Regions from separate parts of the Sporosarcina sp. NCCP-2331 genome, predicted to be linked through region 1. Evidence: riboswitches for the same ligand, from Rfam matches in the RefSeq annotation. Region 1 holds a riboswitch; the other holds the start of a gene.
What was found. A riboswitch is a leader RNA that binds a small molecule or an ion and turns the genes downstream of it on or off. The one in region 1 is predicted to bind lysine.

Region 1 (16,412 bases):
TTCCTCTACTGAGTTTGAAATCGTTATTTTATATTTCTTGTCTGAAGAACCGGCATCCGCCTTCTCACTATCACTGCCGCAACCTGCTGCTATCAGTGCCAGCGACATCGCCGCACCCATCATCATTTTCTTCCACATATTATTGCCCCCTTTTTATTTATAAAAATAGTTAGTCTAATAATCTGCTAAACTAGTGTTAATCAATTCTGTTATTATAAGGAAATTTAACCGCTTACATTTCACCATTTAATTTCAGGTAAGGTAATATAAGGTAACAATGCGCAATAATAATTCAAGAGCCTCCTTTACAGTGATTGTTGTTGTAAAAACTTTCATACTTTTCTATTACCTTACCGCAAGTATATTTTAATCGTCTAACTATTACCAATCGCTTTTTTGTATATAGTTATAGTTTTTGGCTATTTATCAGAATACGTTATTAGACTTTATTAAGAAAGTTCTTCATTATGAAAGTCAGGTTTATGTATTTCTATAATTGTAGGAACCATTTTATTTATCCATATTAGCATTCCAGTATGAGTAAACAAAATCACAATAAAAAACCCCTCTCTTGATTATCATTTTTGCAAGAGGGGGCTGTTTCAATCAATACTTTTATTTTTAAGCAAGTTTACTTTAAAAAGACTTTCACCATCATTGGAGAATTTGAATGGGCGCAGGATCTTTCTTCTATTTAATACGAAATCATTTCTTCTGCAGATATTCATTTTTTTACTCAGTCCCGCATCTCCAAATAGGAAAGTGACACCTTCAAATTTGCATTGCGCACGCGAATTTCATTCAGCAGCTCTTGATCTTTGGTCTCCACTTTGCTTCGAATTGCAAAGGTGTAAAGAATCATTGTTCCTAAGTTTGTCGTTTCTACTTGACGAAGATGATACGCTTCTGTTTTTTCATTCAAGATATCATCAAATAGATTCTCGTGATTCAAGTTTTCAGGGACGGTCACTTTTAGAATTTGCGTATCTTTCCCTTTGCCGTAATCGACCTTGTACAGAAGGTAGAAAATCAGACTGGCAAACAGCGTCAACGCGATGGCAAGAGGAAACTGAAAGAGTCCGGCAGTCATCCCAACACATAATCCGAAGAAGATATACGCAATATCTTTAGCGTTCGTGACAGCACTCCGGAAACGGATGAGTGAGAAAACAGCGAATAGACCAAATGCGACGCCTGCATTATCGCTTACGACGTTCATAACTACCGATACGACCACACTCATCATAACAATCGTGTGAACGAAGGCTTGCGAATAACGTTCGCCGTTAAACGTAATTTGGTATACTTTCGTAATAATTAAGCTGAGAACAGCAGCCAGTGCCATCGCGGTAATACTCATCCACATGGTAGGGCTTCCTTCCAATCCATTAGATGAAAACAAGTTCGTGATTTGATCCATTTTCTATTCCTCCTGTAATCGGTTCTTTTAATTCTTTCGGTTCCAAATAGTCAGCCTGCGGCAATACATCTCCGCTCAGCAATTCCATACTCGTACAGAACTTCGAGGCGCTCCGCTGTTCACATTGTAGCTCCTGTAAAATACGCGCAAGCCAAAGCGGCACGCTGTGATCAACTTTCACTTCTAATACGACAAGATCGGGGTCGATGAAGTACTCTCCGTAGGGGCCGTTTTCGATATGCAGATCGTCTTTGCGGCAGCGTAAATCAAAATCAAACGTGATTCTCAGTCCGGAATCATGGATGCCGTGAAGCGCATGCCGGCTGTATGATACGACCATTTCGGGACGTAAGCGATAGAACGTTCGGAAATAATCTATCTCCTTCAAGACCTGCGTATTTGAGGTTTCATATTGGTCTAGCCCAGCCTGGCCATCTTCTTCAAGGTAACGGTAGGCTTCTTTAAGCGGCAGCAGCATCCGTCGTTTATTGACAACTTTCTGATGTTTCTGTTTGACCTCAAAAAAAGCTGTACTGTGGAGATCAGCATCGTCATAGACACGCAAGCGCAGTTTCTGCCGATACTTCAATTTATTTTTCGTCTCGAAATAAATTCCTTTCTCTGCATTGTCGAAGTACAAGCTAGTGACCAAGTATTTTCCGTCGATTCCATTTTTATCGTTACGCATAATAGGTCCAATCTGTTCTGTCAGTTCGGCGTATTGGCGTCGAGTGATCAAGTATTTTTGTTCTTTTCTGCTGAATATTTCAATCGCCATAGTCATCTGCTCCTTTTTGCTGTGTTTCTGTAAAACCTATACTAAATGGCGAACCTTAAATGAACCTTAAAGAAATTCGGTATTAAAAAAGAGATCACACTATGTGATCTCTTACTTTGGCAGCTTGACTATAAAGATAGAACCTGCCGGCTGATTCTTTTTCACCTGAATGGTCCCATCGTGCATCGATACAATCCACTGAGCAATGGATAATCCCAGTCCCATTCCTCCCGTTTCCCTAGTCCGTGCTTTGTCTTCCCGATAAAAACGATCAAACACATGGCCAATATTTTCTTCTCTGATACCGATTCCCGTATCGCTGACTTCAATTACTGCTTTTAGATCTTCCGTATAGGTTTTCACGCTGATCCTGTCGTTTTCGCCTGTATATTTTAAGGCATTATCCAATAAAATCACTATCAGCTGATGAAGGCGTGTTTCATCCGCTTCTATCGCAAAAGGACTGTGACAACTTAGCGTAAAATGCTTTTCCTGTGATTCGGCTATTTCCTGATAAGGCGTGCATATATTCTGGATGAATGAATCCAAATGAATGGACTGCTTTATTATTTGCGTCTCTGCAGAATCCGCTCGAGCCAAAGTCAATAAGTCGGAAGTAAGTTTCGATAAACGTCTCGTTTCCGATAGGCTTAACGCGATATTTTCAAAACGGTCTGCAATCCGTTCCTGAGGCACCGTAAGAAGAAGTTCCAATTTATTCTGGATAATCGTCAAAGGTGTTCGAAGTTCGTGTGACGCGTTTTCTACGAATTCTGCCTGCTTGTTCCATGAATGAATGATGGGCTTCATCATCTTTCTGGATAAAATGAAACTCGCAGAAATAGAAAGAACGATAAAGATCGCCGAGCAGATAATAATCAGTTTTTCAAAGTTGGCAATAATCGTTTGTTCTGCATCGACATTCACCAGTAACTGTGTATAGACCGTTTGATCCTGATCATTCCGATCTTCAAAAAGAATGTATCTGAAGTGGTACAGATCACTGATTTTCGTCATTGTAATCTCGTTCAAATTCGTTTTGTCCAACGTATAATTTGCTAGATAATTTTCATAAAATAAGGTCCCGATTTCATCTTCATTCAGAATATTCCCGGACCCATCCCAATGAATGACAATCATTCGTGGATTCGGCATACCTTTTTGCCTCTCATCAGCCCGTGCAGGCGGGTTTAAGTTACCTTCTTTAGGAGGCAGCCTCAGACTTTCCGGATTATTGCCGGTCAATCTCTCTTTAAATGACAAAAGTTCTTCGTCTGTCTTTGAGAATAGCGTGTTCTGCACTTGGCTGAAAATAATAATGCTGAAAATCGTAAAAATCACTGTAAATGCGATCAAATTAAGAAACATGAATGTCAGCTGTTGCTTCTTGAAGATTAGTCTATTAAACATTTCCTTCACCGCGGTCTTCCAGCATATAACCTAATCCGCGGAAAGTCTTGATGTATTGATCATAATCAAATGCCTTTAAACTTTTCCGTAAATTGCTGGCGTATACTTCGACCACCGTTGTAGAAGTATCAGATTGAAATCCCCATATGCGATCAAATATCTGTTCCTTTGTCAAAATAGCATTTTTATTGTTCACCAAGTACTCCAGCAAATCAAATTGTTTTCCATTCAGCTTAAGGGTCTCCCCGCGTATCTCGGCAGTTTTATTTTTTATATTCAGATCTAATTCTTTAAATGTCAGGATATTTTCTTTAAATAAACCACCTGTTCTTCTTACCATGGCCTCGAGCCTCAATAACAATTCTTCCCGGTGGAACGGTTTCACCAAATAGTCGTCCGCTCCGACCTTAAAACCTTTAATCTTATCATCAATTCCGTCTTTGGCTGTCAGCATAATGACTGGAGTCGTAATATTTTTCTTTCGTAAATTATCCAATACTTCATAGCCGTTTAAATAAGGAAGCATAATATCCAGGATAATGACATCAAAAATATTCTGTTCTGCAAGAAACAGACCTTCTTCCCCATCGTACGCCTGCTCCACATCGAATATTTCCTTAGTGATATCGCAAATTGATTCAGAAAGATATTTGTCATCTTCAATGATCAGCAGTTTCATATAGTGCTCCTCCCATTTCATCACTCACAGTCGCTTCTGGTTACGTACGATTATAAAACTAACTCGAATAAAAGAAAACTTTAAATCAACATATCATTTTTTAAGGTTTGTTTAAGGTTCTACCTGAATAATAGGAATCACAGCAAAATATCGTCTTACAAATTAGATGAAATCTTATTCAGGATAAGGAGCTTAATGATGAGAAAACAACAATCAAGATTTATGAAGATATCCGCCTCTCTTTTGTGCACATCACTTTTATTTGCTTGCAGCAATGATTCGACTAGCGTGAAAAATACAAGCGAGGCTGTAGTTAAAGCCGAAAGCTTGTGTACGATCGGCAATCAGGAAATAGCGAGTGTAAGCAGCGAGAAAGTGCAATATGCCGATGAAGATTTTTATTCGGATTGGGAAAATGCCACGTCTATTCAGTTGAACGGCAGCAGTGCCAGTTCAAAAGGTGATGGAGTCGTAATCAGTGACAAACATACAGTGACGATCAAGTCGGCAGGCGTATATACGATTCAAGGCAAGCTAGATGACGGACAAATCATCGTAGAGACGGAAGACGACGGCATAGTTCGGTTAGTACTGGATGGAGCAGAGATTCATTCTTCTACTTCTTCTGCTATTTATATAAAACAAGCTAAGAAAACTGTGATTTCATTAGAAGAAGGTACTGAAAATATCTTATCTGACGGTGAAAATTATGTGTATGAGAATTCAGAGGAAGATGAACCGAATGCCGCGTTATTCAGTAAGGATGATTTGACAATCAATGGCAGCGGAAAGCTTGTTGTCAATGCTAATTTTAATGACGGGATCACTAGTAAGGACCAATTAAAAATCACGGGCGGCAACATGGAGATTCATGCTGTTGACGACGGTATGCTGGGCCGGGACCTCCTCGCTGTAAAAGATGGCCGTATTCATATTGAAGCAGACGGAGATGGAATGAAATCAACCAATGATCAAGACGTTTCAAAAGGAATCATTGCGATTGAAGGAGGCACCTTTGATATTCTGGCGGCTGACGATGGCATTCAAGCAGAGACTTCCCTGCTGATTGCGGACGGAGATTTCACTGTTTCTTCAGGAGGCGGCAGTTCTGAAAATATAAAGAATACCGGAATGGATCGGGCGGCACCGGGAGAAATGGATTCTGACACCAAAGATGAAAGCACTGATTCTTCCACTCTGAGTGCAAAAGGTTTGAAGGCTAATGAAGAAGTAGCAATTGGTGGTGGAAAAATTATTGTTGATTCATTTGACGATGCAATTCACAGCAATAATTCTATCACGATTACGGGCGGCGATTTACAAGTGGCTGCGGGTGATGACGGAATTCACGCAGATACGTCCATCCTGATCAAAGGAGGCAGTATCGCTATCATGAAGAGTTATGAAGGGATAGAAAGTGAAGCGATCACTATCTCAGACGGAAAAGTTCGTCTGAAGGCATTAGATGACGGCATTAATATTAGCAGCGGCGAGAACTCAGATCAGACTGCACAACAAACAGCTGCTTCTGACCGTCTGCTTTCGATTAGCGGAGGCTATATTTATGTCGATGCAGACGGAGACGGACTTGATTCGAATGGTTCCATTTCGATGACAGGCGGTACAGTACTTGTTAATGGGCCAACGAATAACGGCAATGGCGCTTTGGATTATGACCAAGATTTTGAGATAAGCGGCGGTGTATTGATTGCTGCAGGAAGTTCCGGGATGGCGATGGCTACTTCAGAAGAATCAACTCAGAATACCATCTTGATGAGCTATCCGAAAACCCAAACGGCAGGAACTTTGATTCATTTAGAGGATAGTGAAGGGCAGAATATCGTAACGTTTGCACCCGAAAAAGATTATCAATCAATCGTCATCAGTTCAGCTGACTTAGCAAAAGATGGTTCCTACACTCTTTCTTCAGGAGGAACATCTTCCAGCAAAGAAAGTGACGGTCTTTATGAAGATGGAGTCTATTCAGGAGGGGAAAAAACAACAGAGTTTTTGATTTCCGATTCTGTCACATGGCTTAATGAATCTGGAATAACCACCGCGAAAAGTGGCGGACCCGGTGGTATGGATCAAGGCGGAGCAGGAGCACCGGATGGCGCTAAGCCTCCGGAAGATAGGCAAAATCACGGGGACAAACAACTGCCGCCTCAGGGAAAGGAAGATCCATTTGCTGATTTAGATCAAGAGACAAGAGAACAAGTCCAAAGCATTCTGGAACAGCAAAGAGATGGTTCCATTACATCGGAAGAGGCAAAAAAACAACTGGAGAAATTGGGGGTAGAGCTTCCTCAGCGAAAAGTTCCTGATGCACAAGACAAACCAAAGCAATAGATTTAATGAATATTGTATGCATGCTATTACGTTTACTCTCTGTACCAGATGGAAATATCCTGAAGCCTATCGACTGCTTTTTTCATAGAAAGGTTGCATTTACTTCAGATAACAGGTAGAGTGTTAGGTAATTAAACATTCTCTTATTTCGAAAACTTCGAAGTAAGGATAGAGGCGCAAAGACCATCAGTACACAATCTGAGGATGATGAGATCCGATGAAGATTGTAGAAAGGGGAATTTGCCGAAGCTGAAGAGAGCTCATTTTCTCTAGGCTGGTTCTGGGCTGAATAAGTGCAGAATTGTCATATAGGCGACTATATGGAGGGCTATCTTATGCAGAGAAATAATTCGTTATTTCAAAGCAGCAGCGACCCTCGTTGCTGCTTTTTGCGTTCAATGATCAACTCGCCCTCCACCCTCTATGTTTTTTCAATAAAAAGATAGGATGTGGAGAACAGATGAATTTCGGACAGATTGTAACAGCTATGGTAACTCCTTTTGATAAAAGAGGAGAAATTGATTTCGCAGCCACGGAAAACTTGATCAATCACTTAATTGCCAATGGATCAGATAGCCTGGTGATTTCAGGCACTACAGGAGAATCCCCTACACTGACACTTGAAGAGAAAGTGGCATTATTCAAGTTCACAGTACAAATAACTGCAGGAAGAGTTCCGGTAATTGCGGGAACAGGCACGAACGGTACGAGAGAATCTATTGAACTGACAAGGCATGCAGAAAACGCAGGAGTAGACGGTATCATGCTCGTTACGCCTTACTATAATAAGCCGTGTCAGGAAGGTCTGTATCAGCATTTCAAAACAATTGCTGACACGACTGCTTTGCCTGTCATGCTTTACAATATTCCGGGACGCAGTGCTGTGAATATGGAGCCGGAAACGATTATCCGTCTGGCTGAAGTGCCGAATATCGTTACTGTGAAAGAAGCGAGTGGAAACTTAGAAGCGATGGCTGCTATCATTGAGTCTACACCTGAGAATTTCACCTTATACAGTGGTGACGACGGGCTGACACTTCCTGTTCTTGCTATCGGCGGAGCAGGTGTCGTCTCCGTTTCTGCACACGTCATAGGCAATGAAATGCAGTCGATGATTCAGAATTTCAAGAGCGGAAACCTTCAAGTAGCGGCACAGCAACACCGTCGTCTGCTGCCGATCATAAAAGAAATGTTCTCTGCACCGAATCCTTCACCAGTTAAAGCTGCGTTGAATTTAAAAGGCGTAGCGGTTGGCGGCGTGCGATTGCCTATTCTGCCTCTGCCTGAAGCTAATTTACAGTCTTTGAAAAATGTTTTAAACTTGCGTAAAGCAACTGTACTATAAAACGATAAAGGACACCTGTTTTTTACAATGAATCATTCATTGTAAATCAGGTGTCCCTTTTAACTTAGGCTATCAATAACCGATTAGCCAGCAGACGTCCTCGGACTAGAATTCCAGCCCATGCTGCCAGGATAGCTTTGATGAAACCGCCAATTAAGAACGGTGCAAATCCTGCCATAAATGCAGCTGTCCAAGATAGTTCAGCCACAAATTTCAGCCAAACTGTTCCGAAGATCAGCGTAACGAACATGGCAATTATATTTGCAACTATTGCTTGCGGCAACGTAAAACTAGTGCGTTCCATATAGTAGCCCGTAAGGAATGCCGCCGGAATAAATCCTATCAGGAAACCGCCTGTCGGGCCAAAGATGACACCCAATCCTGAAGACATACCCGAAAAAACAGGAATCCCTACAGCCCCCATCATCAAATACACGAGTACTGAAATCGTTCCATAGCGAGACCCCAAAATAGTTGCGGCTAACCCGACTGCCAGTGTTTGTCCTGTAATCGGAACGAGCGGCAACGGGATGGTCAGCTGCGCCATGATCCCTATAATTGCTGCAAATAATGCAGATACAATCAACATTTTTAATCTTGAACTTGATTCAGTCATCTCCCGTAATCCCCTTTAGTAAACATTAATATAATATCAGTTAACGATTATTTTATAGCAGACTTATTTTTGTGTCAACTATCTAATTGTAACTTCTAACACATATCTTTTATTTCAGCGAGACATGAATCAAAAACCGCACTCTCTCGTCAGACAGCGTCTGGCAAATGAGGATGCGGTGTATTTTAGCTAAGTCTTACTCCGGAAAAATCCGCACATCAAACGATGCAAATGCGATTCGGTCATTTTCGCTGATTTTAGAGAGCATTTCTCGCTGCAGAGCGGTCTTCATACTTGTACCATTTCTATAATCTGCTGCATATCGAAGAGTCAATATAATGCCCGCATCATTTGTATCCACTGAAAACACCGGCTGTAATCTTTCCTTTTCTTCGGATAAGGTTAAGTTTTTTCCAATCAACGGTACCAGCATTTCCTCAAAGTACCTGTTGCCTGCATCTGTCATGATTTTTTCAGCCGCTTGCCAATCGCTGTCAAACGCAAGAGTGTATTTAATTTCATGCCACAGAAATTCGTTCTTCACACCAATCAGCTTCATTGATTCATCGAAAATAATACTGTTTGGCAGTTTGATTAGACGGCCCGTATGAGAGTCGGAAGATAAATTATTACGCACTTCCAGCAACTTGATAAATACTGGATTGATATCAATGACATCACCGACTATTCCATTAATTTCAATGCGATGTCCTACTTCCAGATACTGTTGATACTTCATCACAAAGTATCCAATAATATTAGTCGTCATTCCCCTGACCATGAAAACGACAAACACGCCGATCAATAGAGAGATCAATATTAGGGCGTTAATTGCTTGCACCCAAATGAATAGGACGGCAATGACAGTCAATGTTAGGATACCTTGTTTAGTCGCCTTGCGAAGCTGATATCTCCGTTTCATGTCACGGACATTGCTTGTAATCATTTTTTTACACACTGAATGCAGAAATAGCCCAATCAAGAGAATTACAGCGGACAGTGCTATTTTATTCAAATAAGCGCCCGGCGTCTTCAATGTAGAGGAAAGACCATCCGCAAGTCCGGATAAATATTCTGTTAAAAATTCTGGCATGGCTGAACACCTCTATTTACTGTTTGCCATTAGTATAACCTGAAATTCAAATTTACAGGGTTTTGCTATTCTTTCACCTGAAATACCGCGATGTTTCCTACGATATCTTCCTTTCCCAAACTTGTTTTCACATAAGCCGTTTTAGAGTCCGCGCTCCAGCCCCCCGAGTATGAAATCACGCCATACTTGTCCACGTTTTCCATAATCCGCGTGCTATTGACCAGTTTTCCGTCCACCAGTTCCGCCATATAGACATTGGATCGGTACTCGCCGCCAACTTGCACGGGCGTATCATACAGAATTTTGCTTTCATCAGGCGAAAGTTTGTAAGTACTGTTCCACTTACCTTCTTCATCCTCACCGCCCGCCAATAGCTTTTCCACATGTTTAGTTTGCTTATCCCAATAAAAAATCCCCAATTCACTATCGATCATTCCTTCAAAAAGAAAAGAACCATCTTGAAGTCTTGAAAAATTGCTCATTTCTTTTCCCTCTCCTTGGAAACTAAATACATTTTCAATCGTACCGTCTTCCTGAAGTCGATAGATTCCATAACCATCTTTTTCACTGCTCGCAACAATATAATAGACATCATTTTCTTTCTCTATATAATTCAGTACATAATCTTGAAATCCGCTCATCCCCCATGTCTGACTCTGATTGATTTCGGGATCAAACCGGACAATCATCTCTTTTTTATAGTGATAATAGAAAATGTCTTCATCTACAAATAAGATTTCATCCGGTCCAGCGTTTTTTAGCAACTTTTTGTCTCCATTTTGCAGATTATGGGCATATACTTCTCGCGCTTTATCATCATAAGAAAGTGCCCATTTGCCATTCTCTGAAACCATAAATGCTTCACGATCCGCTACTTTCTTTTCGGTCCCCTGCGATAAATCCAATGAATACAGCAGACCGTTTTCATTGTATGTGACCACGTCTTTGTTGATAGGCTGATAAAAAGGCGCATGAGAGATTTTTTTCACCACTTCAATATCCGGCTGCCTTTCAACCTCCAAGCTTCCGTCAGCCAGCGCACTTTCTAATTTCACGTCTTCATTGATTACAACCGTCGTTCCCTGCATTTTTGCTTCTCCCGGCATGGAACATCCTCCCGAAAGCAAACTCATTGCAGCAACCAACAGTAGTCCTTTACCTGTTTTCCCATTCATATTTTCTTCCTCCTCTTTGTGTATAACAACAGCTTACACAAAGGATATTGCCAATCTTTCCTCACTTGTTGCCGTCTTGTTGCCATTGTGGAAAAACAATTGAAACATCCACTATTCCTCCCTGATCCTCAAAAGAAATCGTTCCGCCATGCCTTTCCGTCAACTGCTTGGAAATGGTCAGTCCAAGCCCGCTGCTGCCGAGTCCTTTCGTGTGAATAAACGGCTCAAAGACATGCGTTGCAATTTTTTCAGGTACTGGCTGGCATGCGTTTCTGACTGTTACCGTCGTTGCAGAAAGCTTTACAACTATAGCCGTACCCGGAATGCCGTATTTAACTGCGTTATCCATCACATTAATGAAAATTTGCCGAAGCTCATCCTGATTTCCAAGGACGATAAAATCTTTGCCTTCTATATTAATTGCAGTCTGCTGTTGTTTAGCTTTGATGCTCAGATCTTCACAAACTGAAGAAACCAGCGGCAATATATGGATTGGCTTCTGCTCTCTTCTAACGATATCTGACTCACTTTTCGACAGTTCAATTAGATCGATCACCATCCGATTCATCCGTTCACTTTCCATCCTAATTTTTTCCGTCGCTTTACGTAAAAAATCAGGATCATCAAATTCCGGTTCACCAATGATCTGTGCGTAGCCAGAGATCGTAGCCAGGGGAGTTTTCAGTTCATGTGTAACATTATTGAAAAATGAAGTACGCGTCTTCTCAAGCAACAGAACTTTGTCTTTCTCTTCTTCGACTCTTTCAATATGCTGTTCAATATGATGCTGCATTTCATTGAAGCTGGCCGCTAGCTCTGCGAGTTCATCTTTTGAATTCACGCGCACTTTTGTGTGGTAATTCCTCTCTGCTACTTGCTTTGTTGCTTTCGTCAACCGGGTCAGAGGCTTCGTGATCTGCGTTGTAATCACGAATGAAATTAAAAAGACTCCGATAAATAGTGAAATGATGAGGACAGTAAAACTTCTCACGACACTTTCATTCCGTTCAAAAAGATCCGTGTAATCTGCTGTAAAACGAAGAACACCAATAAATTCATCTTGGATATATAAAGGATAAGCAAAATAAATCAACGTTCCTTTATCTGTATCTTGCTGTGTAAATGACGCTTGGTTTGCAAATGCAGCCTTCAATTCAGGATAATCTGCTTCCTGACTATTCGTTTGATATACCTGGTTCTCTATAAGCAGCGGCTGATCAACCGGAACCGTCTCATAGATGAAACTCCCATCTGGACCGTAGAGCGCCACGCTTTGTTTCTGTAATTTGCTCAACTCCTGAGCAATCCGGCTGCCGTACTCCGTTATCAAATTATTTTGAGCTGAGTGAATCTGGACAAACTGCTTACTGTATTCCCGTGTTGTATGCTGCAGTTTTGCCATATCACTCTCAATCAGCGCCTGACTGTTCGCTTCCAATGAATCTTTCATAATCTGCTGCACTAAAAATGCGGCAAGGGTAAACAGGATAAAGTAGCCGATGAGGAATTTCTTTCGGATAGTCCATTTCATTCGCTTACTCTCCCCTCATCTTGTATCCGATACCAAAAACCGTTTCAATCACGGATGGGAAGCGAGGGTCATTCAGCTTTTTTCTCACTCGCTGCACATGTACATCGACCGTTCGAATATCGCCGTCATATGAAAAATCCCAAATGGTATCGAGAATTTCTTCCCGGGAAAACACCTGGTTTCTGTTCTGCGCAAATAAAAGCAGCAACTCATATTCTTTCGGCTTCAGGGCCACGGCCTGTCCATCCTTCAAAACCGTATGAGAACGAGGTTCGATTTGGATCTGTTCATTAACATTCAAGTACGAGGACCGTGATATTCTCTCTTGACGCCGAAGCAGCACCTTGACACGGGCCATCACTTCCCGTACATCAAAAGGCTTGGTCATATAATCGTCTGCCCCAAGTTCAAGGCCGATGATTTTATCCACGATATCATCCCTTGCAGTCAGCATAAGAATCGGCACATTACTTGCCGCTGTGATTTTTTTACAAATATCAAATCCAGTCATATCCGGCAGCATTAAATCAAGAATGACCAGATCCGGCGCAATCCCGTCAAACAGATGAAGCCCCTCCTGACCTGTCGCTGCGCCATGCACACGAAATCCTTCCCTGCGAATTGCATATGCAAGGATATCTAATATGGATTCTTCATCCTCAATGATCAAAATCGTTCGATCGATCTCCATCGTTTCAATCTCCTTTATTCTTACAGTACGTTTACTCCAGTTTACTAGAAAGTTATTGCCAAGATGTTGCTGATTATGTGAATTCAGAACAAAAAATGCCTAACCTGCAATGGACATCAAATGGATTGCAGACCAGACACTTTATATTCATTATTTTTATCACTTCACATACAAAGCAGCTAATCGCTGCTGATCATCGAATGTAATTTCATACACACGCTTGTCTTTTGTATATTCTGCTGGAAGTATTACAACAAAATAGCTTTCCCGCTTACTGACAGAGGCATCTCCAAAGCTTGAAAACTCGCCTGATTCCTTTAGAACATCGACAGTCTGCTGCAGCTGCTCTACTGTCAGTGCATCTTTCATCGTTTCATCAAACATTGCACGCAGTTCATCAAAGTTTTCTTCATTTAATAACGTAACGGCTTCTTTTGCCCTCTTGATATGAGCTTCTGCAGTGGATTCATCTACTTTGTTTTTACCGCAGCCTGCCAGCAGCAAAACAGTTACCGCCACAAGTACAGCCATTTTCTTCATCATACTACTTCCTCTCTTTCAGAAACCGCCAAACTAATTTCGGACATTTTCTTTCGGAAAAGCCAAGTCACCTTCTCTTTTCGCACTTCTCCATTTTGTATGGTTTTTCCATAATAGCACAGCTTACATGACTTACTAATGCACATCATGTAAGACTACATTCATATAGAAAGAAAACACCTGAGACTATCAAGAATCAGGTGCTTTCCGTTACTTTACAGCTTCAAATGTATAGGTCTGCTTGTGATTTGACGGTGGCGTTCCATACTGGAAATCCGCTGAAACAGTGATGTCAGTAAATCCGATACTTTGGAGGACAAGTCTGAACTCCTCCACGCCATACCAGCGTAAAGCAAAACGCTGTAATTCTGTTTGAATCAATCGGCCTTCACGCCACTTTTCATACTTCAAATGAGAAATTTTCTGTTGATTGAACAGATTCGCTTCCATTAATTTTTCTTCTAAAGTGATAGTATCTCCATTTGGCAAAGAAAATAAAGATGTACCTGAAAATTTCCCTGTTTGCTCAAATGAAAATTCGGGCAGGAATAAGTCCAGCATCAGCTTCCCTCCCGGCAGAAGATGCTCATACAAATTCTTTAGCACCTTCACAGCATCCTCACGCTTTTCAATTAATTGGAAAGAGCCTGCCGGAATAATGATAGCGCTATATTCATGGGGCAATGAAAGATTCAGCAAATCAGCTTCATATAATGTGGGTGTTAATTTGCGCTCCTTGCATCGCTTTCGACATAGAGCCAGCATATCCTGAGAATAATCTGCTCCCTCAATACGAAAACCTGCCTCGAGAAGAGGGATCATCACTCGCCCTGATCCAACCATCGCTTCCAAAATGCGTCCTTTACTGTCAGCAAGCCTCTCTTTGTAATAACTGATTTCATTACCAAAAGAATGGCCGACAGGTTTCGTTACATCATAAACTTCCGTGCACAGTTCTCCATAATAACTAAAAGACATACTCCATAACCTCCGTGTTCTGTTTTACGAAAAAAGAGGTTGTCAGACAGGATAATTTATCCTTTCTTTACCTCGGTACTTTTTGAATTCTTGCATGCTATATCCATTATCATTATCATCACTCACTTTCAGCATTAATATAGTCATTCTATCATAACTATATAAGTTGAATTAAAAAATCTGAATTTTCGTCAATTGCGAATGTAGTACCACTGAATGCGCTGGCAGCAAAAAAACCCCTCTCGCATCCAAAGCAGATGAAAGAGGGGTTAATCAATTTAATTTTTTCCATGCATTATAAATTACTTCAGGAAATCCTTCTCCATAAAAGCGGGGTTGGGATATTTATAGAAACCTTCCCCTGTTTCACGTCCAAGCTTGCCTTTATCGATATACTCCGTTTTCAACAGTTCGACAAGCTGCTTGAACTCCTCCTTGCCAGTTGCTTCCGCTTTTGTCTGCACAATATTGTAGGCAGTCGTGATACCGACGACATCCAGAATTGCGAACGGACCCATCGGTGCACCTGTCGCAATCATCCACGTTTTATCGATTGTATGCGCGTCAGATACTTCTTTCACAAGCAATAACTCTGCTGCATCTAAAAAAGGAACGAGCAATGAATTCAAAATGTAGCCGGGCTGTTCTTTTTGAAGAGGCAGTGCGACCATTCCGATTGCCTTTGCAAATTCCATGACATGATCAAAGTTGGCCTGTTCAGTTCCAGGATGCTTCATTACTTCCGCAGTATTGTTCTTCCAGATTTCATTGGCAAAATGCAGTGCCAGGAATTTTCCGGGACGGCCAGTTGCCTCTGCAAATTGACTCGGCAGCAAGGTAGAAGAGTTCGTCACAAATATCGTTTTTTCAGGCGCCACTTTTCCAAGTTCTTCATAAAACGGCGTCTTGATCTTTGTTACTTCAGGAATAGCTTCGATAACCAGATCTGCATCCTTCACCGCTTCGCCAAGATTGCTGTAAAATGATAATCTCTTGAAACCTTCTTCGAATTCTTCGTCCGTTGTTCCTAAATCTTTTTGGTAATAGGGCTTTAAATTAGTAATTCGCTCTTTCGCTTTAGCGAGTGCCTCGTCGCTAATATCGTAGACACTCACATTAAATCCCTTATACGCAGTCTGAAATGCGATTTGACTTCCGAGCACACCGCTGCCGGCAACTGTTATGTTTTTGAAATTCATAGTTCCATCTCCTTAATAAATTGGATAGTACCCTTCTGCTTCATTGTATACCCTAATTTATTATATTAAAATCATTTTAGCTTGAATAAATTCTACATGTACAACAAAACTTTTCACCCACTCATTATATCAGGATAAATCGACTAAAAAGAATTAACTTACAGCTCGCTTCGTGGTACGATAATGAAAATGTAAAACGTTACAGAGAGCGAGGATGAATCATGCCTATGTTAAGAAGTCTAGCCAGAAATCCTGTAATTCTCTCCTGTATTACTTTATTTGTTTTTACCTTTTTCTTTTATACACCTGCAGGCAGCACAAGTAATGAAGAAACTCCTTCAGAACCCCTGGAACTAGGAACATATTATGATATTCTGCGGGACCCCACAAACAACATTACTATCGATGATTTGATATCAGGACAATACGACACTTCATTTACGGCCAGTACAGAAAAATATTTGTCCATCTTTCATACAGATGACACTATCTGGCTCAGGCTGAATGCCGATGAAATTATTCAGGATAAAGAGCAACTGTATTGGTTGGAATACAACGATAAGATCGAGTTCCTGACTGTTTATTCGGTGAAAGAAGACGGCTCTTAT
Region 2 (16,412 bases), on a different contig from region 1:
ACAATCCGACTTGCGGTGACGTGATTCATCTGACTATGAATGTGGAAGATGATATCGTCAAAGAAGCGAAGTTTGAAGGGGAAGGCTGCTCCATTTCAATGGCGTCAGCTTCCATGATGACTCAGATGATCAAAGGCAAAACGACAGAACAGGCAACGAAACTCGCTCATGCATTTTCAGACATGATGTTAGGCAAAGACTTGGATGATTCTATTGAATTAGATGATTTAGAAGCTCTTTCGGGTGTCGCGCAATTCCCTGCCCGTATTAAGTGTGCAACATTGAGCTGGAAAGCGATGGAAAAGGGAGTCTCCGGCGAGCCGCAGTGACCTTGGCCAAAGTATGAGCAATTATGGGACGGAGGAATAAAAAATGGCGAAACAAATGCCGGAAATCGGCGATTACAAATATGGTTTCCATGACAAAGACGTTTCTGTATTCCGTTCAGAACGCGGTCTGACACGTGAGATAGTAGAAGAGATTTCTAATATGAAGGAAGAACCGCAGTGGATGCTGGATTACCGTTTAAAATCTTTGGAGATTTTCTACAGCAAACCAATGCCGCAGTGGGGCGGAGACTTGAATTCACTGAATTTCGATGAAATCACGTACTACGTAAAACCTTCTGAAGCAACAGAAACTTCTTGGGATGAAGTGCCTGAAGAAATCAAGCGTACGTTTGATAAACTGGGCATTCCGGAAGCAGAACAAAAGTACTTGGCAGGTGTATCTGCACAGTATGAATCAGAAGTGGTTTACCACAATATGAAACAAGAACTTACGGATCTGGGAATTGTCTTTAAAGACACGGATTCTGCACTTCTTGAAAACGAAGAGTTGTTCAAGAAATATTGGGGTACGGTTATTCCGAACTCTGACAATAAATTCTCAGCGCTAAACTCTGCAGTATGGTCGGGTGGATCGTTTATCTATGTGCCGCCCGGCGTGAAAGTAGAAACCCCGCTACAGGCGTATTTCCGTATCAACTCGGAAAACATGGGACAGTTTGAACGTACACTGATCATCGTGGACGAAGGCGCAAGCGTTCATTACGTAGAAGGCTGTACAGCACCTGTCTATACAACAAACTCCCTGCACAGTGCGGTAGTTGAAATCATCATCAAAAAAGATGCATATTGCCGTTACACGACTATCCAGAACTGGGCGAACAACGTCTACAATCTGGTAACAAAGCGTGCGGTGTGTGAAGAAAACGCCACAATGGAATGGATTGACGGCAACATCGGCTCTAAATTGACGATGAAGTATCCGGCTGTTATCTTAAAAGGCGAAGGCGCACGCGGTATGACATTATCGATCGCTCTTGCAGGTAAAGGTCAGCATCAGGATGCCGGTGCGAAAATGATGCACTTGGCTCCAAATACTTCTTCAACAATTGTATCTAAGTCGATTTCTCAGCACGGCGGGAAAGTAACATACCGCGGTATTGTCCACTTCGGACGTAAAGCGGACGGTGCCCGTGCAAATATTGAATGTGATACATTGATCATGGATAAGCAATCCACTTCCGATACAATTCCATACAATGAAATCCTGAACGACAATATTTCATTGGAACACGAAGCAAAAGTATCGAAAGTTTCCGAAGAGCAGCTCTTCTACTTGATGAGCCGCGGTATTCCTGAACTGGAAGCAACGGAAATGATCGTCATGGGCTTCATCGAGCCATTCACAAAAGAACTGCCGATGGAATATGCGGTAGAGATGAACAGATTGATCAAGTTCGAGATGGAAGGTTCCATCGGTTAATATAAAAAATACCCTGCAGCATCCTTAATTGGACGCTGCAGGGATTTTTTGTTTACGGAAATTTCATTGTTCGTTTTTATTTATTGCCACAACCGCAATGGTGCATCGAGAAATACAGATTAATTTTCCTTCTTCGTCGGTAATCTGGATATCCCAAACCATAGATGTACGGCCGCGGTGCAATGGCGTAGCGGTGGCAGTTACCACGCCGTCTTTTTTACCCCGTATATGATTTGCGTTGATTTCCAAACCTACCGGGTAATGTGTTTGAGGATTCAGGTTCAAGGCCGCAGCAAAACTTGCGGCAGTTTCTGCAAGAGCGACAGAAGCCCCTCCATGGAGCAAACCCATTGGCTGATGAGTTTTAGGCCCGACCGGCATCTCGCAAACTACTTTGTCAGGCGTCGCCTCTTTAAATGTGATGTCCAATGCACCAATAAGAGTTTTCTCTAAATTAATTCCATCCACTAAATTAAGTTCATTCATCCGTATCTCTCCCATCTGTATGCTGGGCAACACCCGCATAAAGTTTTTACAGGAATCATAAACTTTGTTATAATCCATGTATATACATATAATAATATATGGTGTGTATAATATGTCAAGAATAACAGAAAATTTAAATAAGTGGATTTTTATAAAGGAGCGGACTTAATGAAACGAGAATTAGACCAGAAACAAGCTGATCATATCATCCAAGTCTGCGCATGCGCCAATCTGCGAACTGTATCTGGATCACTGACACAGCTGTACAATAGACTGCTGAAACCCACGGGATTGAAAATTACTCAATACTATATGCTGGGCAATATTTATACTTCACCTGATATTTCAATCAGCAGGCTTGGAGAGATCATGCTGCTGGATCAGACAACGGTTACGCGTAACCTGAATATTTTAAAGGATTCCGGGCTGGTTGAGATTCATAGGGCTGAGCATGATTCGCGGACGAAGGTAGTATCCATAACAGAATTAGGCTATGAAAAATTAAATAATGCTACGCCTGTCTGGTATGAGGTTCAAGAGCGGATTGAAAGTTCTATTGGCAAAGATGAATATATAGATTTATTAAACAAACTGGGTGAACTGCATGAGGTCATTGATAACTATGACAGCTAGAAGCGGCACAAGATGAATTCTCCTCTTGCTGTTAATCACTCAGTGAAGTCTGACAGGTAAAAGATATAGTGATAAATTGATTGACAAGTCGAATAAATCCAGTAGAATACATGTATATACATGTAATGTAAGTTTGCTTAAACTTCTCTATTTGCTTTTGAGGTTATTTTTTTGTAAATAGATTGAAAGCGCTTACGGAAAAGGGGAGAGTTTATGATGAATTTAGTAGATTTGAAAAAGAGTATGAGTCTTCCGGTGATTGCTTCACCCATGTTCATTATCAGTAATCCGAAGACGGTGATTGAGCAGTGTAAAGCAGGAATTATCGGAGCCATGCCATCTTTGAATGCAAGACCAATTGCACAATTTGAAGAGTGGCTTATCGAAATCACAGAGGAACTGGCAGATTATAATGCGAAAAATCCTGATAAACCGGCAGCGCCATTTGCAATTAACCAAATCGTCCACCGTTCCAATGAAAGACTGCAGGAAGATATGGAGCTTTGTGTGAAATACAAAGTTCCGATCATTATTACCTCACTTGGTGCAAGAGAAGATGTTTATGAAGCAGCGCACAGTTATGGCGGGATCGTGCTTCATGATGTCATCAATAATTTTTTCGCGAAGAAAGCAATTGAAAAAGGAGCAGACGGCCTGATTGCGGTAGCGGCGGGAGCAGGGGGGCACGCAGGTCCGAAAAGTCCATTTGCTCTCATTCAGGAAATCCGTGAATGGTTTGACGGGCCGCTTGCGCTTGGCGGATCTATTGCAACAGGAGGAAGCGTGCTGGCTGCTGAAGCGATGGGCGCAGATTTTGCATACATCGGCTCTCCATTTATTGCGACGGAAGAGGCGAGAGCTGTAGAGGAATATAAACAGGCAATTGTAGACGGAAATTCTGATGATATTGTATACAGTAACTATTTCACCGGAGTACACGGGAATTATTTAGCTCCGTCGATTCGTGCTTCAGGCTTAGATCCTGATAACTTGCCTGAAAGTGATCCGACGAAAATGAACTTTGGCGGGGACGCCGGTCAAAAAGCGTGGAAGGATATTTGGGGATGCGGACAGGGCATTGGCGTAATTGACAAGGTGCAGCCGACAAAGGACTATGTAGCACAGTTAGCAGAGCAGTATAACCAGGCAAAAGACAAACTGGTTGGTGATAGAGTAAACGCAGCAAGCAGATAATGGAGGAGGATATTTATGCAGCACATGTTATTCAGTGATCCAATTACATTAAATGCAGTACGCTATAAAGACAGGGAAGCACTTTCTTATAACGGCTTGCGATTTACTTATCAGGATTTTAACAACAGAATTAATCAACTGGCCCATGCGCTGCAAAGTACCGGGGTGAATAAAGGCGACAAAGTGGCAATCATGCTGATGAATTGCCATCAATTATTCGAACTTATTTTTGCTTGTGCAAAGATCGGCGCTGTTGCTGTACCGGTCAACTCACGGTTTGTCAGTCGTGAAATTCAACATGTTGTGGATGATTCAGAAGCTCTTTTGCTGGTTGTGGACTCTCGCTTTTTGGATGAAGTCTTGCCTTCCAGTGAGCAGTATAAAACTGTTAAACACTTTATTACGGTTGGATCGAGCGACAAGGTGCAATATCCTGAGTATGAGGAATTGATTGCAAATTTCTCTAAAGAAGAACCAGTTCCTTCGTCGCCTCTTACTGAATTAGATACATTAACAATTATGTATACAGGCGGGACGACAGGTTTTCCGAAAGGAGCGGTTCGTTCTCATCGCAGTATGTATTTAGTTACGTTATTATTCAGTATCGAATTTCAGATTGGAAGGCTTGGAAGAGGATTGGCTGCCGGTCCTTTATATGGTGCTGCCGCGTTAAGTATTTCTCTGCCGAATTTATATGTAGGAAACAGTCTTCATATTTTGGAGAAATTTCATCCTGTAGAGGTGTTACAAGCGATTGATGAAGAAAAGACGACAACAACATTTTTAGCACCGCCTATGCTGGAAGCCATCTTTTCATTACCTGAGGAAATATTGCGGCAGTATGATGTCTCTTCGTTAAAGTCTATCATTTCCGTAGGGGCACCTTTGCATACGAGTACAAAAGAAAAAGTCTTTGCGTATTTCCCGACAGCTGACCTGAATGAGTTCTATGGAGCTACAGAATTGGGCGGCGCGGCAAATTTGTTTCCTGAAATGCAGAAAGACAAGGACCGTTCTGTTGGCGTACCAATGCTGGGAATGGATATCGAATTGCGCAATGATAAGAGAGAACCTGTGAAGGAGAATGAAGCGGGAGAGTTCTTCGTTAAAGGGATTACACTGTGCGATGAATATTATAAAAGACCTGAGGCCAATAAAGAGTCTTTTGATGGTGAGTGGCTAAGCTTAGGTGATATAGGAGTGCAGGACGAGGATGGCTACTATTATATCGTTGATCGGAAGCAAGATATGATCTTATCCGGTGCCATTAATGTTTACCCAGCAGAAATTGAAGGTGTTCTGCATGAACATCCTGCCATAGCAGATGCAGCTGTAATCGGCATACCTGATGAGAAGTGGGGAGAAGTATCTTTGGCTGCAGTAGTATTACGTCCAGGGGAAAAAGTGTCAAAAGAAGATCTGATTGAATTCTGTCAGGGCAAATTGGCAAAGTATAAGATTCCGCAGCATATTGATTTTGTAGAAGAACTGCCGCGTAGTCTTCAAGGAAAACTGCTGAAATTCAAAATACGTAAAAATTACGAGTGAAAATAACATCAAAAAAACGAAGTGCGAATTGCACTTCGATTTTTTTGTTACTCTTCAGAATCCTGAACGGACGCTGCTGATTCAGTTTGAGGTGTTGTATGATCAGATTTAGAACGGATCACTTCATTCGTCAGCTGTTCAATGCTCGGACGGATATTGCTTTTGCCCGAGAAGTTCTCCAGCATTTCCTTCATATCAATTCCCGAGGAAGCTTTCAAGGTTTCTTGGAGTGTTGACATCAGGTCGGTAGCATAGGAAGTGACTTTATTGGCACCGCCGCCTTCACCGCCGCCAGTATCGACTACAGTAATCTTATCGATATTGCCAAGCGGGCTGGCGATTTCTTTCGCATATTCAGGAAGCATGTTCACAATCATATCCAGCATAGCTGCCTGGCCGTAGTGTTCGAAAGCTTCTGCGATTTTGCGTTTTGCTTCGGCTTCTGCAAGACCTTTTAGACGAATAATATCGGCTTCAGATTCACCTTGCGCACGCTGTGACTGTGCTTTGGCTGTACCGTCGAGACGGACTTTCTCAGCATCTGCCTGTGCACGGGCTTCAATACGGTACTTTTCTGCATCTGCTTCTGCCAGCTGTCTTGATTTCTCAGCTTCAGCGTTTTGTTCAATTGCGTAGCGGTCCGCATCCGCTTTTTTCTTCACTTCAGAATCATATTGTTTCTCTCGGCGCAGAATTTCTTTTTCTTCCAATTCGATTTGTTTTTGACGCTCGATAATCCGGACCTGCATTTCCTGTTCCGTTACTTCTTGTTTGGAACGTGCAGTCTGTAATTCATACGCCTGGTCGGCGCGTGCTCTCGCTACATCCTGTTCGCGTCGGTATTCCGCTACTTTCAGCTGATTTTCCTTTTCCGCTTCGGCAATTTCAGTTGCCCGTTCCAGCTCTGCCTTCTGTGCTTCTTTTGATGCTTCGGCATTTTTTATACGTGTTTCTTTTTCTGCTTCAGCCATCGCTATGTCTGCATCGCGTCTGACCTGTGCAATCCGCGGCTTTCCTAATGAATCAAGATAGCCATTTTTATCTCGCACGTCTTTTATCGTGAATGAAACGATGATCAGTCCCATTTTTGCGAGATCCTGTGAAGCGACCCGCTGAACTTCCTGCGAAAATTTATCACGGTTTTTATAGATTTCTTCTACTGTCATGGAGCCCAGGATAGACCGCAAATGTCCTTCGAGTACTTCCTTCGCTTCGTTTTCACGGTCAGCTTTTGATTTCCCTAAGAATTGTTCGGCAGCCGTTGCGATTTCAGAAATGGAGCCGCCGATTTTGATGATGGCCGTGCCGTCTGCCATGACCGGAACTCCCTGCTCTGTATACACTTCAGGAGTGGAAACTTCCAGTTTGCTTGATAATAAACTAAGCGGTTCTGCCTGCTGGAAAACAGGGAATACAAATGTACCGCCGCCCCGGATAATTTTAATCCGATTTCCAGACTCATCCGTATGTACATTTTTCGAACCCAGATAACTGCCGGTTACGATCAATGCTTCATCGGGCCCCACCGTTTTGTATTTCATTACATAAACACCAATAACAGAAATTAATACAATTGCAACAATTCCTAACACAATCCATAAACTCATGTTGTTTCCCCCTTATTTATTATTTGAAGCGGAACGGTTCATACTCTTTAACAAAGAATGTGCCGTTTTTTACTTCGATCAGCAATACTTCTTTTCCATACTCGATTGCTTCATTCTCATATCCAGCCGCTCGTTTTGCCAGATTACCATTGACAGTTTCGAGCAAGATTTCACCAAAACCGTCCACAGGAATAGGTACGATAACTTTTCCAACCAGACCTGTCAGTGATTCATCTGTATAGGCAAGCGAAACTTCTGCAGACCTGAGCGGAACTAACACAAAGAAATAAAGTAAGAAGTCCAAAGCAACAGCAATTCCTGCTGCGATAGCTAATATACCCCAGCTGTTTAAAGATGAGAGCAATTCTAAAACATATGCGGCAGCTGAAGTAAAGGTGATGAACGCGAGAATGACAGCAGGGTCAAGGAATGGACTCATTTCGCCGATACCTTCAGCCAGGTCACTGAGCAGTACATACAGCACACTTGCGATCCCTGCAATAATTAATACAGTCAAATAGATATTTTGTACAGCAAATCCAAACAGCTCCATGTTCAATCCCTCTCTTCTACGTTATCCCGTTACTAATTATACGGATATACAAATGAAAGGTTTCATTAATTATCAAAACAGTAAAATATTTTACAAAGAAGAATTCTTCGGGGTGTATTCATTAATAGAGCCAATTAGTTGAAGATATACCTAATAGGGTATATAGTCTAATTAACAACTTATGAAAAGAGGCCTTTTTTTTATGACTGTAAATTTGATCCGGCGAGTGTTCACGCTGCTTTAGAGGCATGAAAAATATCAAACAACTTTTCACGTGCAGAACGTGCAGAATCGAAACGGCGGAAGAGATGGAAAAGAAGCTATTTCCGCAGTTTTGCATTGGTCATGCCGCATTTGCTGTGATGGGTCTGGTACTCGTCATCTTGGAATGGACTCATTAATTTAGGAGGCTGTAAGAATGGGATGGATTTTCATTGCACTCATCGCCGCATTTCTCGTCTGGCGGATGAAACCGACAAAAGGCGTACAAACCATGTCGGCTGATGAGCTAAAAGATCGGTTAAAAGATCAAACAATCCAGTTTATTGATGTGCGGACGCCGGCTGAATTTAAGGGACGCCATATTAAGGGGTTCCAAAATATTCCTTTGAATCTTCTTCCCGGCAAACTTGCTGAGTTGAATAAAGAACAGGAAGTAATTGTCATCTGTCAGAGCGGCATGCGCAGCTCTCAGGCAGCAGGAAAGCTGAAGAAGGCGGGATTCACCAGCGTGACGAACGTCCGAGGCGGGATGAGCGCGTGGCAGAGGTAAGTTAAGGAAGTGTGTTTCGGGTATGTTTGCCCGAGACGCTTTTTTTATAGTGTAAACTGCGTGGGATAGGGTACTGGAAAGGTAACAGTTGTTACTTTTCAACAGCTAATATGATACCGGTAACGATTATTCCGAAAAATATATAAGGTATGATACACTACTAGAAAGGTAAAAGGAGGCGACTTTCCATGATTCATATTGGGCTGACAGGATGGGGAGACCACCCGAGCCTGTATAATGAAAAGACTGCGGCGAATAAAAAACTGGTGGATTACAGCAGGCATTTTCCGATTGTCGAGCTGGATTCCACATTTTATGCCATCCAGTCTGAGAAAATGATGAAGAAGTGGACAGAAGAGACACCGGCTGATTTTCAATTCATTGTGAAAGCTTACCAAGGCATCACAGGACATCAGCGGGGCAAGCTGCCGTATGAGTCTGAAGAAGAAATGTTTTCGCTGTTTAAACTGTCGATGACGTCTTTTGCAGAAGCGGGAAAGTTGGCGATGGTGCTGGTGCAGTTTCCGCCTTGGTTTGACTGCCAGAAAGAAAATGTGGATCGGATCCGCTATGTCCATGAACAGCTGCAGCCCTTACCGATTGCGGTAGAGTTCCGTCATCAGTCATGGTATACGCCTGCATACCGGCAGAAGACATTGGACTTTTTACAGAGTCTGAATATTATCCATGTGGTATGTGATGAACCGCAAGTCGGTGACGGCAGTGTGCCGCTCGTGCCGGTTGCGACAGACTCCAAAGTACTGCTTCGTCTTCATGGCCGCAATGACAGCGGATGGGTCAACACACAAAGGGACAGCAAGGCCTGGCGCAAGGTTCGTTATTTATATGATTATAGTGAAAAAGAGCTGCAGGGGATGAGCGAAATCGTCAGCAGTCTAGAACAGCAGGCGGAAGAAGTATTTGTCATTTTCAATAATAATTCCGGACAGCATGCAGCAAAGAACGCCAAGCAATTTGCGGAACTTTTCAACATAGAATGCGGACAGCCGCTCACCAAGCAGATGGACTTGTTTGAGGAGGATCTATAATTAATGGAATATGTATTACTCGCAATTATTGGATTGGCGTCAGGTGTAATCGGTTCGATCGCGGGGCTCGGCGGAGGCACCATTTTAGTGCCTGTTACCTTGTTTATCGGGCTAAATCTAGGCATGATCCCCGATATCACACCGCAGAGCGTAGTCGGTCTGTCAGTCATCATGATGATTGCAAATGGACTTGGCTCGACAGTTTCTTATATGAAAGTAAAAACGATTGATTACCGCAGTGCGTTTCTATTTTTCGGTGCAAGTATTCCAGGTATCATATTCGGCGCCTATATTAATAAAGGACTTGATATTAAATCCTTTAATCTCTATTTTGGAATTCTGCTGATCGTACTTTCCATTTTATTATTGACGAGAAAGTATCTGAAACCGATCCAATGGTTTGTGGAACACGGCAAAAAGATTAACTTCACTGATCCGCAGGGAGAAACGCATATATACGGCTACCCGATCTGGTTTGCGATTCTGCTGTCTCTGTTCATTGGCTTTACGTCAGGATTATTCGGTATCGGAGGCGGCACAATGGTCGTGCCTGCGATGATTCTGCTGTTCCTGTTTCCGCCGCACGTGGCGGTGGCTACCTCTATGCTGATGGTTTTCCTGTCGTCTCTCGTCAACTCGGTATCACATATTTCACTCGGGCACGTCCCATGGCTTTACACCATTCCAGTAGTTCCCGGCGCCTACTTCGGCGGAATGCTAGGGGCGTATTTGAACGGCAAAATGAAATCAGATACATTGGTTTTGGTCATACGCATCATTTTACTCGTCTTTGGATTACGTTCCATTTATGAGGGGATCTGGGGTTGACATACATGGAAGAATCAGTTGCTACCATTCATATTTACCACACTAACGACATACATAGCCATTTTGAAAACTGGCCGCAGATTAAACGTTTTTTGCAGCAGCGGAAAGAGCAGGCTGCACATGCAGGAGAAGCCTGTTTCATCTTTGATGTCGGCGACCATGTGGACCGCTCGCACCCTTTCACGGAAGGAACCGAAGGCAAGGGCAATGTGGAACTATTGAATGAAGCAGGATATGACGCGGTAACTATCGGCAACAACGAAGGGATTACGATGTCGAAGGAAGCGCTGAATACATTGTACGAAGATGCTTTATTCGAAGTTCTGGTGTGTAATTTAAGAGAACTGAACGGTAAACTGCCATATTGGGCCAAGTCCTCTAAAGTTCTGGAAACATCAGACGGCGTGAGAATCGGAATTGTCGGAGCGACTGCGCCTTACTTTGCTTTTTATCGCCAGCTTGGCTGGGAAGTTATAGAGCCGCGTGAACAGTTGCAGCAGATTGCCCGTCAGCTGAAGAAAGAGTCGGATGTAGTGGTCTGCCTGTCTCATTTAGGCATCAATGAAGATCGATTGCTTGCGGAAGAATGTCCGGAATTTGATATCGTTTTAGGCGCCCACACTCACCATCTGCTGCCAAATGGAGAATGGTCGGATGACACACTGATCGGAGCGGCGGAGAAGTTCGGGCATTATGTGGGCCATATCCTTGTAAATGTGGACCGCATAACAAATCAAGTAGTTTCTATGGAAGCAGAAGTCTTTCCGACAAATACCATGGAACAGACAGCAGAAGATGTAGAGCAAGTAAATGCCTACCTGGCTGCAGGAGAGGATGCGCTGCACGTTCCGGTATTTTATAATCCGTCTCCCTTAACACAAAAACTGACAGGCGACAGTCCGCTTTCCTCGTTTTTCGGCCGTGCGTTAGTCGCTTATACAGGAGCAGATTGTGCTCTTTTCAACGCAGGGATATTTATGGGGAGTCTGAATGAAGGATGGGTGACGAAGGGCGATCTGCATCGTTTACTGCCGCATCCGATCAATCCTTGCATCGTAACGCTTGACGGCGCTGAGCTGCTGGAAGTTTATGAACAGTCACTGGATCCGAAGTGGACGGAAATGAAGATTAAAGGGTTAGGATTTCGCGGAACATTCATGGGGGCAGTGCTTCATGAGCATCTGTTCCTCAACTCTGAAGAGCAGCTGTTTGCCGGCAATCGGGCGGTGGAAGCAGGAAAAAGCTACAGCCTCGCGACGCTTGATATGTTCACATTCGGCTTTTTCTTTCCTTCATTAAAAGAAGCGCCAAAGCAATATATCATGCCTGAAATGCTCCGCGATGTCCTCGGCTGGTATGGAAGAAAATATTTTAATGACTGATAGTTATGCACGCCTCCTGACTCGCATAAAGTGAAGCAGGAGGCGTCTTTATGCGGTTTTATACAAATCAAAAAAAACCAAGAAAAACGCGGCAGGCGACAAATTGGCTGCGGTTTATCATTCCAACCATCATCGTGGCAGTCGCCTTATTTTTTTATACAGTCAATAAACAATTGACCCCGATTTATACTAATTATGCAGAAATCCAAACGCAAAAAATTGCCAGCCATGTCATCAGCCAAGCAATTCAAGCGCGTTCTTCAAGTGTGTATGATATCAATGAAATCATTGAAAATGTGCCGGATGAAACCAGAGACACAGTGACAACGAAGTTCAATGCGGAAATTATTCAGCAAGTCATGGCGGAAATGCATCAGTTGGTAGAAGATCACTTGGAACGTGCAGAAGGCGGAGATTTAGATATGCTGCCTCCGCTTGGCGACTTGGAATATAATCCTGAAATGATGCAAAAAGAGCAGGGCATCGTGTTCTTTGTGCCGCTCGGTCAAGCGACTAATATTCCGTTGATCGGTAATCTCGGTCCGAAAATCCCCATTCGTTTTCACGTTGTGGGAGAGGTGCATGCGACAGTGGAAAACAATATAGTGGAATTCGGCATCAATAATGCTTATGTGGAATTAAACTTGGTGCTCCAAGTGAATGTACAGATCATCGTTCCGCTCGCGACGAGCAAAAGTGTTGTGGAACAGAAAATGCCTGTGGCCATCGGTTTAATCAGAGGCAAGGTACCGCAAATTTATTCGAAGGGGGATCAGATGCCGGCACAGGTTGAAGTGCCTTTGGAGGATTACGAATAAATGGGTATTGTGAACACTGTCGATTCTTGCTACACTGAGAATAGAAGAATATCGAGACTTACGTAGAGGCTGCATTGTTTATAAGTATCTTGCGAGAGAGTGACATCCATGACCGCAAGTGAAAGGAGACAGTGCCGAAGTTTGGGAAGGGTCAACTTCTCAGATTGGGGTCATTTCAAAAAGGAATGACACTGTCATACAGCGAAATGTATGGAGAGCTACAATAGCCAGATGATCCGCATCGACACTCAGTATATAATGAATGATCCGCAGATTAATTTAGCCGACTCCTACACGTTTGTATAACTTGGCGGAGCCGGTTTTTTGCTCTTTAATCCTTTTGTATGGTCGATATGATCTGGCAATTAGAAGAGGAGGAATTGATATGATTGGAACGTGGGTATCCATTTTGCCTCCTGTTATCGCTATCGTCATGGTATTGATTACGAGGAGGGTATTATTGTCGCTGGGGGCGGGAATTGTTTCAGCGGCCTTGCTCATCGCGTCGTTTTCTCCCGTGGAGACATTGAAAAATGTCTGGACGGCAATGACGATTTCATTTTGGGATGGCGGACTAAATACGTATAACATATTTATTATGCTATTTTTATTATTGCTTGGTGTCATCACAGCGTTTGTCAGCCTTTCCGGCGGCAGCGCAGCATTTGCAAGGTGGGCGGTGACACGCATCCGAACGAAACGCGGAGCGAAATTGCTGACGATGATTCTCGGAATCGCTATTTTCGTGGATGACTATTTTAATGCACTGGCAGTTGGTCAGATTGCGAGACCGATTACGGATCAGCATAAAATATCACGTGCGAAACTCGCTTATTTTATTGATTCGACATCTGCTCCGATTTGTGTAGTCTCGCCGATTTCCAGCTGGGGCGCATTCCTGATCGGGCAATTGGCACTTATACTGGGGACAACAGCTGCAGTCAGCTATTCACCTCTGACCGCCTTCATTATGATGGCGCCGATGAATTTTTATGTGATTGCGACGCTCTCCATGGTTTTATTCTTCGCCTGGACGAACTATGACTTTTTTGAAATGAAAAAGCATGAGGATCGTGCTTCCAACGAAGGTTTGCTTTACGATCCAGATAAAGAGATTCCCGGTCAGCTTAAGGAAGAGTTTCCCGAGCATACACATGGAAAAGTACGTGATCTGGTAGCCCCGATCGTGACGCTGATTGTGGTCACACTCGGTATGATGATCTACACGGGCTATAAAGAAGCGGGCATTTTCGATATATGGGCAATCTTCGAGAATACAGATGTTCCGAAATCATTAGTGGTTGGTGGTATCACGGCAACAGTTCTGGCGATGGTCTTATATATGGTGCAAATGAAAGTGAATAATACGGCAAGTTATTCTTGGATGGGCCGTGCGTTCATCAGCGGGCTGAAAGCAATGATGCCTGCGATTCTGATCTTGATTTTCGCTTGGGGTTTAACAGAATTGATCGCTACACTTGATACAGGTCTGTTTCTGTCTACTATGGTGGAGCAATTGAATATTCCGGTAGCCTTCTTGCCTGTATTGATATTTATTCTGGCAGGGTTAATGGCATTTTCTACAGGAACTTCATGGGGATCATTCGGAATTCTATTACCGATTGCAGGAACCATCATGGTCAATGCAGCACCTGAATTGCTATTGCCTGCATTAGCGGCAGTGCTTGCAGGAGCAGTGTTTGGTGATCACTGTTCACCGATTTCAGATACGACCATTCTGTCGTCTACAGGGGCAGGATGTAATCATATGGACCACGTAGCTACCCAGTTGCCTTATGCACTAGTGGCGGCAGGTGTCTCTGCTTTAGGATATTTCGTCCTTGGATTGACAGGTTCAGTTTGGATTGGTTTAGCAGCAGTTGTTATTATTTTAATAGTATTATTTACGTATTGGACGGCCAAAGGCAGACAGCGGCAGGCACACACAGCGTAAACTCACATTAGACTAAGAGTGCCGATACTATGGTTCTCTTAGTCTAAAAAAATGTTTTGACATGTTGAAAAGTACTGTTTATACTAAATATACAGAACTTGAATTGTCAGAAAAAAGTGAATGGTGCTAAGTTTTGTGAAATAATATTTTTGAAGGGAGAGAGCAGTATGGAAAATCGTTCGCAGTGGGGAACGAGAGCTGGTTTTATTTTGGCGGCGGTCGGTTCTGCGGTCGGGCTTGGAAACATTTGGCGCTTTCCGTATGTCGCATATGAGAATGGCGGCGGAGCATTCTTTATTCCGTATCTATTCGCATTGCTGACAGCAGGTATTCCGATTTTGATCATGGAATTCACAATCGGACATAAGTACCGTGGATCCGCACCGCTTTCCTTTTTCCGTTTAGGCGGTAAAAAGACGGAATTTCTGGGCTGGTGGGGAATATTTGTTTCATTTGTTATTTCCACCTACTACGCGGTCATCATTGCATGGGCAATGAAGTATACAATTTACTCTTTTAATTTGCAGTGGGGGAAAGATCCTGAAGGTTTCTTCTTTGGAGATGTCCTGAAATTAGCGGATAATCCGGGGGATGTCGGAGGGCTGGTAGGGGGAGTTGCATTACCGCTTCTGCTTGTCTGGGCAATTTGTTTCGTTATTTTGCTGGGCGGTGTCAAGAAAGGGATCGAGCTGGCGAATCGGATATTTATTCCTGTCCTTTTTATACTTTTCATATTCGTCGTCATCCGTGCGATCACACTTGACGGAGCAATGGTTGGATTGGATGCATTCTTTAAACCGGACTTGGAGCAGCTGACGAATCCTCGTGTGTGGGTAGCTGCATACGGGCACATCTTCTTCAGTTTATCCATTGCCTTTGCGATCATGATTACGTACGCCAGTTATTTGCCGAAGAAATCGGATATCACAAATAACGCGTTTATTACTGGCTTTGCCAACTCATCTGTTGAGCTGCTTGCGGGTATTGGAGTATTTGCGGTGCTTGGGTTCATGGCGACTCAGCAGGGCGTGGATGTCGGAGACGTTGCGGCGGCGGGAGTAGGTCTGGCATTCGTTGTGTTCCCGGAAATTATCAATCAGATGCCGGGTCTCAATGGGATATTCGGCGCATTCTTCTTCCTGTCGCTGCTCCTTGCAGGTATTACCTCACTCATATCGATCTGTGAGACGTATATTGCGGGATTATCGGATAAATTCAATATTTCAAGACGCCGTTCTGTTACGATCGGTGTTGGACTTTCTGCAGCAATTTCTATGCTGTACGCGACAAATGGCGGTCTGTATTTCCTTGATGCAGCAGATTACTTTATCAACCAATTCGGTATTGCTGTAATCGGTCTGGTGGAAGTAATCCTTCTGGCATGGGTATTCAGAAAGCTTGGCGTATTCGAACAACATGCCAATGCAGTTTCAGATATCCGTCTTGGCTGGTGGTGGAAAGTGTCATTGACAGTCATTACACCGCTTTTACTGGGGACCATGATGTTCTTCTTGATCAAAGATAATATCGCTGAAAACTATGAAGGGTACCCGACTTCTTTCTTATGGACGATTGGCTGGCCGGTTGCCATTGGCGCGTTTGTCATGTCCATCGTATTCACTGCATTCAAGTGGAAAGACAATACACGGGTATCATCAGATTATGACGAAGATAAAGGAGGGCTTTAAATGGATAACGGAATGAGCGGCTCCGCTATACTCATGATGCTGGTTGGTGTCACGATCATCTGGGGTGGTCTGTTTTTAAGCATCTTCTATGCGACTGTCTTGTCAAAGTTTAGAAAGAAATACAAAACTG

Region 2: another riboswitch for lysine. It lies ahead of NCCP2331_RS13720 (Na+/H+ antiporter NhaC family protein); the one in region 1 lies ahead of dapA (4-hydroxy-tetrahydrodipicolinate synthase).

The regions. Positions count from the first base shown of each region.
Region 1 is NZ_BRCD01000018.1:55,855-72,266, reverse strand. It holds gene NCCP2331_RS11630 (TRAP transporter substrate-binding protein) at 1-138, opposite strand, end outside; gene NCCP2331_RS11625 (DUF4956 domain-containing protein) at 737-1,420, opposite strand; gene NCCP2331_RS11620 (polyphosphate polymerase domain-containing protein) at 1,389-2,198, opposite strand; gene NCCP2331_RS11615 (sensor histidine kinase) at 2,310-3,608, opposite strand; gene NCCP2331_RS11610 (response regulator transcription factor) at 3,601-4,287, opposite strand; gene NCCP2331_RS11605 (carbohydrate-binding domain-containing protein) at 4,483-6,636, shown strand; lysine riboswitch at 6,798-6,975, shown strand; gene dapA (4-hydroxy-tetrahydrodipicolinate synthase) at 7,097-7,981, shown strand; gene NCCP2331_RS11595 (biotin transporter BioY) at 8,046-8,597, opposite strand; gene NCCP2331_RS11590 (mechanosensitive ion channel family protein) at 8,794-9,690, opposite strand; gene NCCP2331_RS11585 (DUF5050 domain-containing protein) at 9,756-10,865, opposite strand; gene NCCP2331_RS11580 (sensor histidine kinase) at 10,927-12,396, opposite strand; gene NCCP2331_RS11575 (response regulator transcription factor) at 12,401-13,087, opposite strand; gene NCCP2331_RS11570 (DUF3887 domain-containing protein) at 13,247-13,630, opposite strand; gene NCCP2331_RS11565 (class I SAM-dependent methyltransferase) at 13,838-14,605, opposite strand; gene NCCP2331_RS11560 (3-hydroxyacyl-CoA dehydrogenase) at 14,908-15,804, opposite strand; gene NCCP2331_RS11555 (sensor domain-containing diguanylate cyclase) at 16,032-16,412, shown strand, end outside.
Region 2 is NZ_BRCD01000024.1:31,070-47,481, reverse strand. It holds gene sufU (Fe-S cluster assembly sulfur transfer protein SufU) at 1-329, shown strand, start outside; gene sufB (Fe-S cluster assembly protein SufB) at 373-1,770, shown strand; gene NCCP2331_RS13780 (hotdog fold thioesterase) at 1,834-2,256, opposite strand; gene NCCP2331_RS13775 (MarR family winged helix-turn-helix transcriptional regulator) at 2,425-2,889, shown strand; gene NCCP2331_RS13770 (NAD(P)H-dependent flavin oxidoreductase) at 3,103-4,083, shown strand; gene NCCP2331_RS13765 (AMP-binding protein) at 4,099-5,631, shown strand; gene NCCP2331_RS13760 (flotillin lipid rafts scaffold protein FloT) at 5,679-7,238, opposite strand; gene NCCP2331_RS13755 (NfeD family membrane protein) at 7,258-7,791, opposite strand; gene NCCP2331_RS13750 (hypothetical protein) at 8,040-8,192, shown strand; gene NCCP2331_RS13745 (rhodanese-like domain-containing protein) at 8,210-8,563, shown strand; gene NCCP2331_RS13740 (DUF72 domain-containing protein) at 8,752-9,612, shown strand; gene NCCP2331_RS13735 (sulfite exporter TauE/SafE family protein) at 9,616-10,440, shown strand; gene NCCP2331_RS13730 (bifunctional metallophosphatase/5'-nucleotidase) at 10,446-11,822, shown strand; gene yunB (sporulation protein YunB) at 11,873-12,640, shown strand; lysine riboswitch at 12,696-12,869, shown strand; gene NCCP2331_RS13720 (Na+/H+ antiporter NhaC family protein) at 13,026-14,594, shown strand; gene NCCP2331_RS13715 (sodium-dependent transporter) at 14,762-16,282, shown strand; gene NCCP2331_RS13710 (MetS family NSS transporter small subunit) at 16,283-16,412, shown strand, end outside.